DNA from 2 places in the Herbaspirillum sp. GW822-FHT03A08 genome. Region 2 is predicted to be linked to the other one. Evidence: predicted binding sites of a transcription regulator. Region 2 holds the regulator's gene; the other holds the start of a gene.
The links. Region 2 encodes LexA, which represses DNA repair genes until DNA is damaged. Its sites were predicted from a motif close to ACTGTATNNNNATACAGT; they were not measured.
Positions count from the first base shown of each region.

Region 1: a site for LexA is predicted at 2,321-2,338, ahead of recA (recombinase RecA). Genes of this name have one in related genera too.

Region 1 is NZ_JBXANR010000004.1:188,319-193,550, forward strand. It holds gene sucC (ADP-forming succinate--CoA ligase subunit beta) at 1-141, opposite strand, end outside; gene recX (recombination regulator RecX) at 620-1,087, opposite strand; gene recA (recombinase RecA) at 1,144-2,250, opposite strand; gene AC1RN6_RS14075 (tetratricopeptide repeat protein) at 2,670-4,298, shown strand; gene AC1RN6_RS14080 (sensor histidine kinase) at 4,301-4,906, shown strand; gene AC1RN6_RS14085 (aliphatic sulfonate ABC transporter substrate-binding protein) at 5,112-5,232, shown strand, end outside.
Region 2 is NZ_JBXANR010000003.1:263,597-268,828, forward strand. It holds gene AC1RN6_RS10395 (flagellin N-terminal helical domain-containing protein) at 1-287, opposite strand, end outside; gene AC1RN6_RS10400 (tetratricopeptide repeat protein) at 620-2,584, opposite strand; gene lexA (transcriptional repressor LexA) at 2,782-3,435, opposite strand; gene rpsF (30S ribosomal protein S6) at 3,688-4,056, shown strand; gene priB (primosomal replication protein N) at 4,091-4,384, shown strand; gene rpsR (30S ribosomal protein S18) at 4,419-4,703, shown strand; gene rplI (50S ribosomal protein L9) at 4,730-5,182, shown strand.

The DNA.
Region 1 (5,232 bases), on a different contig from region 2:
CGCCTTGACGACCCATACCGGACCGCCCAGCGTTTCAGCTGCCTTGACAGCGTCTTCGACGGATTGGCACGGAATGCCGCGTGGAACGGTCACGCCAAATTGGCGGAGGATTTCTTTGCCCTGATACTCATGGATTTTCATGGGAGCTTCCCTTTAAGACACTATTAAATAAAACTTACTGGATTGAAATCCGGCTGGCGGCAGAACCGCACGGCGCGAATGGAGGCAAGAACCCGCGATTGCGCAGCCCGCCCGAACGGGGGCACGCCGAAGCTGGAAAGCCTCGCGGATTGCTTAGTAGAAGGTGCAGACAGTGCGTTGGGCATAGAGAATGCCATTTGATCAACATTAATCGTTGTCGCATTGCGTGTCGTCATCGCAAAGATTGCCATGACAGCCGCTAATGCGGCGCAGCAAAAACCCGGAGATTTTAGCACAGCTCCGCCCGGCTAGGCAGTCGGATCAGCCACTACCGGGTATTTTGCAGAGATTCATGTCAGTGGAAGACAAGGACGAATTGCAGAATCACCTGAAGCGCACGTCCTTCCGCAAGACTTCGGGATTAACGGCTAACGTCCGGGGAAAGCATCACGGTGCGGCCGGTTGTCAACGACGCTGATTAATCATCATCGTGAGGCTCATCGCTCCACGCCGTTTTGACTGCGGCCTGAATCGCCCGATGAGAAAAACCGCGTTGCTGAAGGAAGCGCATGCACTTGGCGCGTGTCTCGGCATCTTCCGGCGCTGCTGCGTACTTGCGACTCAAGACCTCGCGAGCCCTCTGCGTCTCGCCTTGAGCAAGTTCAAGCTTCGCATCACCCAGCGCTTCGCCGTTGATGCCGTGGCTTTTCAGCTCAGACAAAATGCGATTATTGCCGTAGCGGCCCGCGCGCCGATGCACCAGCGATTCGGAAAAACGTTCTTGCGAGAGAAATTTGGATTCTTGGAGCCAGTTGAGCAAGGCTTCGATATCGTCGTCATCTTGCGCGTAAGGGGTTAGCTTACGCGCAAGTTCCAGACGACTATGCTCACGTGAAGAGAGATATTTGAGCGCTCGTGCCTTCAGGCTGAGTTGCGGCCTGGGCATCGGTTACACCGTCGCGATCGTTGCAACCGACAAGACTCGAGCGAGGTACAACGACATCAGGATTCTTCGGCGGCTACGTTCTTTGCAGAACCTTTGCCTGTTGGCGCCGGCGTTGCAGCGGCCGGAGCGCCTGCTGCTGCCAACTCAGGCACGCCCAGGGAAGCGCGTACCTTGTTTTCGATTTCGCGTGCCAGTTCAGGACGCTCTTTCAGGTAGTTACGCGCATTGTCCTTACCCTGGCCGATGCGTTCGCCGTTATAGCTATACCAGGCGCCCGACTTTTCAACGATCTTGGCGTCGGCGCCCAGATCGAGGATTTCACCTTCGCGCGATGTGCCTTCGCCATAAAGAATGTCGAAGTGCGCTTCGCGGAACGGCGGTGCGACTTTGTTCTTGACTACCTTGACCTTGGTTTCACTGCCGATGACTTCGTCACCCGACTTGATCGAACCGGTGCGGCGAATGTCCAGACGGACGGAAGCATAGAACTTCAGCGCATTACCGCCGGTGGTCGTTTCCGGATTGCCGAACATGACGCCGATCTTCATACGGATCTGATTAATGAAGATGACGGTGGTATTCGTGCGATTGATGCTGCCGGTCAGCTTGCGCAGGGCTTGCGACATCAGACGCGCTTGCAGGCCTGGCAGGGAATCACCCATGTCGCCTTCGATTTCAGCACGTGGCGTCAGCGCGGCGACCGAGTCAATGACAATCAGGTCAACACCGCCGGAACGCACCAGCGCATCCGTGATTTCCAGCGCCTGTTCGCCGGTATCCGGTTGCGAAATCAGCAAATCGGAGAGATTCACGCCCAGTCGTTGAGCGTAGGTCACGTCCAGCGCGTGTTCCGCATCGATAAAAGCGCAAGTGCCACCGATTTTTTGCATTTCAGCAATGGCTTGCAGCGTCAGCGTGGTTTTACCCGACGATTCAGGGCCGTAGATCTCAATCACGCGACCGCGTGGCAGACCGCCGACGCCCAGCGCGATGTCCAGTCCCAGAGAACCGGTCGACACGACCTGAATCTCTTCGACAACGGCGCCATCTTCCATGCGCATGACCGAGCCTTTGCCGAACTGCTTCTCGATTTGCGCCAGAGCAGCGGCGAGTGCCTTGCCCTTTTCCGAGTTACTGGCATTCGTGGCTTTTTTATCGTCCATAGGAGTTTCTTTCAGCAAGGAGAATCGTCTGGATCCGCGAATCCGCAGATCAATGAATTGGTTAAGCAGTACTGTATAAAAAAACAGTTGTTCGTGCAAGCACTTTTTCTGCTGTTGCAGATTTGCGCTAAAAACAACGTTATGCCCTGAAGGCACCACGGCGAAAGAAATCAGCCTGCTTCTTATGTCTGTTAGTATCGCGCTCCCGATTATAGCCGCCCTGCCGCCGTCATTTCATACCTGCTTTGTTGCAACACGACAAGGAAGGCAGGACAAAACGACGCACCGCAGTGAGGAAAATGCCTTCAGCCTCTATAATTTGAACAAATTGCGTTAAATACCCGTTTTTTCCATGGGTATTCACCGTATCTGATATACATTTCTAGCTAGTAATATTACGTTTTTTCGTATCGCCCCTTATGACCCTGGTTCCATTCAGCCGTATCAGCAGCCTGCGTTCGCTCATCATTGATGACATGCCCACCATGCGCCAAAACATTCGCATGCACCTGGGACAGCTTGGCATCACGAAAGTCGACCAGGCCGGCACGCCCGATGAAGCGATCCGCTTCGTGGAGGCGGCTGCCTACGACCTGATCGTCTGCGACTACAATCTGAACAAGGAAACCAACGGTCAGCAGTTGCTGGAGTTTTTCCGCACCCAACACATGTTGCCGCCGACCACCATGTTCATCATGGTGACGGCGGAAAGCGGCTACAACCTGGTGGCCAGCGCCGCCGAGTTTCAGCCAGATGCGTACATGCTCAAGCCGCTGACGGCTTCCAAACTGGCCGAGCGTATCGATCGCCTGCTGGAAAAGCAGAACGCCCTGCTGCCGATCAACGAAAAACTCAAGCGCAAAGATCAGGCCGGCGCCATCGTCGAGTGCGACAACGTACTGAAGGTTGCGCCGAAGTGGATCGTCGACATCCTCAAGACCAAAGGCAGCCTTCTGATTGAGCTGCGCCGCATTGAAGAAGCTCGCGCCGTGTATGCGCAAGCGCTGGAAATGCGCGACGATCTGGTCTGGGCGAAGGTCGGCATGGCGCGCTGCAATATCGTCGCCGGCCAGCTGGATGATGCCAAGATATTGGTGCAAGACGTGCTGGCGCAGAATTCGCAATACATTGAAGCCTACGACCTGCTGGCGCAAATCGAAGAAGCCCAGGGCAATCAGAATGAAGCGCTGGACGCCTTGTCGCGTTCGTCGGAAATCATCCCTTCCGCGCGCCGCAGCCGGCTGGTCGGCGATGCAGCTTATCGCGTCGGCGATCTCGAACAGGCCAAGACCGCCTTCGATCGCGTGCTCAAACACACCAAGGGTTCGCTGACGGCGCAACCGAGCGACTTGCTGACGCTGGCGCAGGTGCACGTCGACACCGGTGACGCCGAAGGCGCGCTGGAACTGTTGGCCGCCGCGCCAAAGCGCTATGCCGAATCGAAGATGTTCACCTCCGCGCAATCGGCCGTCGCTGCCCAGGCGCACGTGCAGCGCGGCGACATGATTTCTGCCGAAAAAGAATTTGAAAGCGCGATGAGATCGGCCGGCGGCGTGCCCTCCGAAATGGCCACGTTGGCGCTGGCGCGCGCGGCCTTCTCGATGGGCCGCGATGACGAAGGCGCCGAACTGATCTCCAAGGCCGTGAAGTCGGACCACGAAAACAAAACGCTGCAGGCGCTGGCGCGCAAGGTGTTGATCGACAGTGGCCGCGAAAACATGGCCGACGAACTGGTCGACGGCGCAGTCAAGCAATGTATGTCGATCATCTCGGAAGCCAACGCGCTCATGCGCAGCGCCAAGCCCGACGAATCGCTGGCCAAGCTGGAAGAAGCGCTGCACAGCATGCCGGAAAACACCGGCGTCCTGATGGCCGCCGCCCAGCTGCACCTGCTGTGGATGAGCCAGCGCGGCATCCATCAGGAATACGTCAAGCGCGTCAATCGCTACCTCAACACTCTAGATCGTCTGATACCGGGCAATGACCGCGTCAGCAAGATGCATAAATTTTTACGCGAAGCGGTAGCAAAAGCCGCTCAGAAAAGCTGACCATGGATCCCAAACTTGCTGCGATTATTGTTCACGACATCAAAAACTCACTCGGCGTTCTCGAAGGCCAACTGCGCATGCTGGCAGACGGCGCGACCGACGAACGCGCCGGCCAGGCACATACCACCTGCCTGACCCTGCAAGAAAAGCTGATCGGTTTCCTGACCTTGTACAAGGCCTCGTCGCAAGGTCTGACTGCGCAAGTTGAAGCGCTGTCGCCGCAGGACTTCCTGGAAGGATTGCTGCGTCACCTGACCATCAACCAGACCGGCCTGGAAGTCGTCATCAATCAAGAAGGCATGCCGCTGATTGCCTTCTTCGATGAAAACCTGGTCGGCCTGGCGCTGGAAGCCGCGCTTCAGAACGCCACCCGCTTCGCCCGCACGCGCATCGAGCTTGGTTGCCATAAAGACGGCAGCGGCGTGGTGTTCAGCGTCCGCGACGACGGTCCCGGCATCGGCACGCACGAAGCCAAGCCGTCGACCGGCCTCGGCATGGATCTGTGCAAAGCCATCGCCAGCGCCCATCACAAAGGCGACAAAAAAGGCGAAGCCCTGCTCGCCAACCACCCTGACGGTGGTGCCCAATTCGAATTGCGCTTGCCGTAATTCACCCGACTTCATCCGGCGTCTGCCCCGAAGGCGCGCCGGATCGATCCTCCGCATCTCCTGCAACACATGCGCTAAGCAAATAAGCAAGCGCGAAAAAAATCGTTCTTTTCGCCGGACTTCGTCCGTAAAGTCGATCCCAAAGTGGCTGCAATTGCCTGTCAATTGCCGGCCCGGATTCGACCAAAAAAGGGAAAAGAACAACATGGACCGCCGTCGCCTGCTCCAGGCCATTGCTCTGCTCAGCGCCACCGGCAGTGCAAGCCTTGCATTGCCCGTCTTTGCACAAAGCGCCAAAACCTCACCCACGCCGCTGCGTATCGGCT
Region 2 (5,232 bases):
GCCAGCTCACGCATACGTTGCAGGTTGTCGGTAACTGTGCTCAGTGCGCCTTCAGCGGTTTGAGCCAGAGAGATACCGTCGTTGGCGTTACGTTGCGCAACTGCCAGGCCCTTGACCTGTGCGTTCATGCGGTCGGCAATTGCCAAGCCTGCTGCGTCATCCTTTGCGCTGTTGACGCGCAAGCCGGAAGACAAACGTTGAATCGAAGTATTCAACGACGATTGCGAGGTGTTCAGATTGCGTTGCGTGTTAAGCGACGCAATATTGGTATTGATGACTGATGCCATATTAGTTCTCCTAAGATTTGAGGCCGATAAATCCGAGTTTCAGTGCTTAACTTTGGTTTTTACCTAAAGCCTCAGGCGTTCAAACCGCTGTTGTTAGCTATATCGGACGGTATCGGAAAAAGTTTAATGTTTATCGCAAAAAATTTTTTTCCAATGCTGTCCGACCTAAAACTGCGTGCTTCTATACGTCAAGCAAATCTTATTTCGACGGCATTTCAGAAAACTTTAGTGAGTTTATTTGTAAAAGTTCCTGAAATGATGCGGGGGAGGATTGCATTGCCTCAATGGATAAAGTTGACGCAATGCAATTGGGATGGGTGGTAAGTCTTTGATTAGGCGAGATTTCGTTTCTTTTTGTCGCGCAATACAGCCAGTTCTGATGATACTTTTGCAATGACGGACGGCCAGTCGCCGCGTTCTTGTTGTCTGAAGAGGCGCATGCTCGGATACCAAGGAGAATCTTCCCGGTCATTCAGCCAGCGCCAGTCTGGAGTTTGAGGGAGCAGCGTCCACGTTGGGCGGCCAAGTGCGCCGGCAAGATGGACGACGGAAGTATCGACGCTAATAATCAGATCCAGATTCGCCATGGCTGCGGCCGTATCGGCAAAGTCGTTGAAATCATTGCCAATATTGAACACCGGTAACTCCGGCGGAAGTTTGGCCAAGTCCGGTGTCGCATGACCTTTCTGGATCGAAAAGAATTTGACGCCGGGGACGTTCAATATAGGTGCAAACGTCTCCAGCGGGATCGAACGCTTGCGATCGTTGCCGTGTTCCGGATTGCCGGCCCAGACAAATCCGACGCGCAAGTCGGTTTTATTTCCCGATAGGGTATCTATTTTGTCGGCCCATTTGGCAACATCAGCTGGATCCGCTGACAAATATGACGGGTACGACGGAATATCCTCCACATGGTCGGTTCCCAGCGCGAGCGGCAGGCTCATCAACACATAGGCGCAATCGCACTTCGGCAGCGGATCGTTCTCCCTGACCAGGGTGATCTGATCCGATACGCTGCGAAACAGCCGGGCTAGGGGATCCTTGACGTGCAGGGCCACGCGCGCTCCTTGAGCGAGTAGCATATGTACATAGCGTACGAACTGGATGCTGTCGCCGAAGCCTTGCTCGTGCATCAGCAAGATGTATTTTCCCTTTAGGGAGGACTTGCCGTCCCATTTGGGGATGACGCCGAACAATTTGTGGATCAGTTTATAGACATAGCGGCGCTCTTTGACTTCCAGCCGGCTTTCGTGATTGGCCCAGCCATCTTTGAGATCCCCGGCCAAAAGTTGTCCAAGTGCAAGATTGTGTTGCGCGGTCAGATAGTTGGGTTTGAGGGCCAGCGCATCTTTAAAATATTGCAAAGACGTGGTGGTCTCGCCATAGTCGTACATGGTGGCGCCGATATTGTTCAGCGTTACCGGATGCTTCGGGTCGATTTTCAGCGCGCGATGGAAGAGCGTCATCGCATCTTCGTAGCGATCCTGATTTGAAAACAGGCTCGACGCCAGTTTTGTATAGCTGTTGGGGTCCTTGGGAGCCAGCTCGATGACGCGCTCGTAGTGTTCATGCGCTTTATCGTAGTCCTTCAGCTTTATATAAGTGTCGGCAATCTTGTACTGCGCGTAGATATCTGTAGGGTCCAGCAATAACGACGTTTTGTGGCATTCCAGCGCGTCGTTAAGCATATTCATTTCCTGAAATGCTATGCCGAGATTAGTGTGGGCGGGGGCGAAGTTGATTTGGAGCTCCATCGACTTCAGCAGAACGCCAACGGCTTCCTGATATCGCTTTGCGTCGATCAGTGCTTTCCCCAAGTGGGAGAGCGGGCCCGGCGCGTCCGGAGCGCGCTTTGCTGCATCCTCAAAATACGCGATGGAGGCGTCGGCGTCGTTCTTTTCATGCAATGCGTTTGCCAGACCGACGCGTGCTTCCTTGTTCTCGGGGTCGAGCTGAATGGCTTGTTCGTAGATAGCAATTGCGTCGTCGATGCGGTCTTGACTCAGTACTGCACCTCCCAGGTTCGTCAGGTATTCGGCGTTTTGCGGGTCTGCTTTGATTGCCTTGCGCAGCGCTTTTTCTGCTTCTGCATGGTTGTTTTCGCGCATGGCGATCAGTCCCCATGCATGATTGGCGAAAACCAGGTCAGGAGCGCGCTTGAGGACTTGGGCGCAGAGTTCTTTTGCCTCAGCAACCTTGTGGTCGTCCAGAAAGCTAAGGCATTCACGAACGGCAAGCAGATCTTTGAGGTTGGGCGATGTATTTTTGACGGGCTTGTTGCTGCTACGCGTTGACATTGGAAATCCTTGGCAGGTGATGATGTCCCTGGGATCTTCTTCACTCCGGGCGTCGCGGGTGAACTGATCGCCATGGTGACGGCGCAATTAATCAGTGCATATCATATGATGCAATTTCTCATTTGATTGTGCAAACAGACGTAAAAAAGCCCGCAATTAGCGGGCCTTCCTGGATTGGGGGGAGGGGGCGACTTGCGTCAGTTCCAGCTGCGCAGCAAGCCTACAGCTAATCCTTCCAGTGCAAAATTATCTTCTTCTGCAGATACTTTAATAATGTTGAAGTCCGGGTTTTCCGGCAGCAATTCTATCAATGAGCCGGTTTTGCGATAGCGTTTGACGGTGACATCGTCCCCCAGGCGCGCCACAACGATTTGGCCGTTGCGAGCCTGATCGGTCTTTTTGACTGCGAGCAAGTCGCCGTCAAGAATGCCGGCGTCGCGCATCGACATGCCGCGCACCTTCAGCAAATAATCCGGCTTTGCCGAAAAGAGGGCAGGATCGACGTTGTAATTACTCTCTATATGTTCCTGCGCCAGAATCGGCGAGCCGGCAGCTACGCGTCCGACCAGTGGCAGCGAAAGTTGCATGAGGGCGGGATGCGGCAGCGCCATCTGGCGACCACCGCCGATTGAGGAGGCGCTGTCCCGCAGGCGGATGCCGCGTGATGTTCCGGGGGAAATCTCAATGGCGCCTTTTCGCGCCAATGCCTGCAAATGTTCCTCGGCCGCATTGGCTGAGCGAAAGCCGAGCTCGGTGGCAATCTCTGCACGCGTCGGAGGGAAGCCGGTGTTTTCAATGGCGTCTTTGATCAGATTGAGGATCTGTTCCTGGCGGGCGGTCAGTTTGAGCATGGTGGCTTTCGGGGAAGTTATGCTGGGTGCATAAACAGTCTGTATTTTTATACAGTTATAAAGCAGTGTCAATCTGCAATATTGAAATCATGTCATCTGTGCGGCCGAGTGGTACGGCGGCAATCCAACAGCAAATGCCTGAATGTATTGAGGTTTTTGGCCGAATGTTGTATGATTGCGGGCTTTCCTCTTCCCACACTCGTCTTGACGCCGAGGTGGGCGATTTGTTAATCAGTCCATAAAGGAGTCTACATGCGTCATTATGAAATCGTATTTATCGTCCATCCGGACCAAAGCGAGCAAGTTCCAGCGATGATCGAGCGTTACAAGGGCATCGTTACTGCGCGCGGCGGCAAGATTCACCGTGTCGAAGATTGGGGCCGTCGTCAATTGGCGTACCAAATCCAAAAACTGGCAAAAGCGCACTACGTTTGCCTGAATATCGAAGTTGACGGCGAAACTCTGGCCGAAATCGAAACCGGCTTCAAGTTCAACGATGCTGTGTTGCGTCACCTGACAGTCAAGATGAAGAAGGCCGAAACCGGTCCTTCGCCAATCCTGAAGGCTGTCCAAAAGGAAGATGCAGCAAAGAGCAATCGCGCAGAAGCACCTGCAGCCTAATTGCTGACGCTGCGATAGAAAAGTACCAGGGAGAGTGAACCAGTTTCAGTTTGTTGCCATCATCGCCGAGCGTGACGTCATACGTTACACCCCGGCGGGCATACCGGTAGTGACTGCAAAATTGCAGCACCAGTCGGAACAGGCTGAGGCAGGCATCAAGAGGTTGGTCGAGTTTGAAATCACTGCATTTGCTGCAGGCGAAATTTCAGGCCGGCTTAATCGGGCCGGTCTCGGCGAGATGCTCAAATTCACCGGCTTCATGGCACGCAGAAATCGCAACAGCAAAAGCCTCGTGTTTCACATCGTTGATTTTGAATCTGTAGTTTAGAACCACTCAATTTTTAGATATCAGGAGCCGCAAAATGGCATTCGGTAAAAAGTTCGATAAAAGCAAGTTGAAGCAAAAACGCCAACAGCAAAACCCGCTGTTCAAACGTAAAAAATTCTGCCGCTTCACCGCAGCAGGTGTTGAGCAAGTCGACTACAAAGACGTCGACACTCTGAAGGATTTCGTGCAAGAAAACGGCAAGATCATGCCAGCACGTCTGACCGGCACCAAAGCACACTATCAGCGTCAAGTTGACACCGCGATCAAGCGCGCACGTTACCTCGCGTTGCTGCCATACACTGATCTGCACAACGCGTAATTGACGACGAGATATAGGAGAAAAATATGCAAGTTATTCTGTTGGAAAAAGTCGTTAATCTCGGTGGCCTGGGCGAAGTTGTCCGCGTCAAAGACGGTTATGCACGTAACTTCCTGATCCCACAACGCATGGCTCGCCGTGCTACAGCCGCAGCGATCGCTGAATTTGAAGCGAAGCGCGCTGAGCTGGAAAAAGCAGCCGCTGAAAAGCTGGCAGCAGCACAAGCACAAGGCGAAAAGCTGAGCGGCCTGACTGTTCAAATTTCGCAAAAGTCCGGCGTTGATGGCCGTCTGTTCGGTTCCGTAACCAACTTTGACATCGCTGAAGCGCTGGCAAAGCAAGGTTTCCCGGTCGAAAAGTCGCAAGTTCGCCTGCCGCAAGGTCCTTTCAAGGTCGTCGGCGAGCACGCTGTTTCGGTTGCTCTGCACACCGACGTCGTGGTTGACGTGACTGTTGCTGTCGTGGGCGAACACGCGTAAGTTTTACGCCGAAGTCGTTCCATGTACTGAATAAAGAAGCCGGGTTCGCC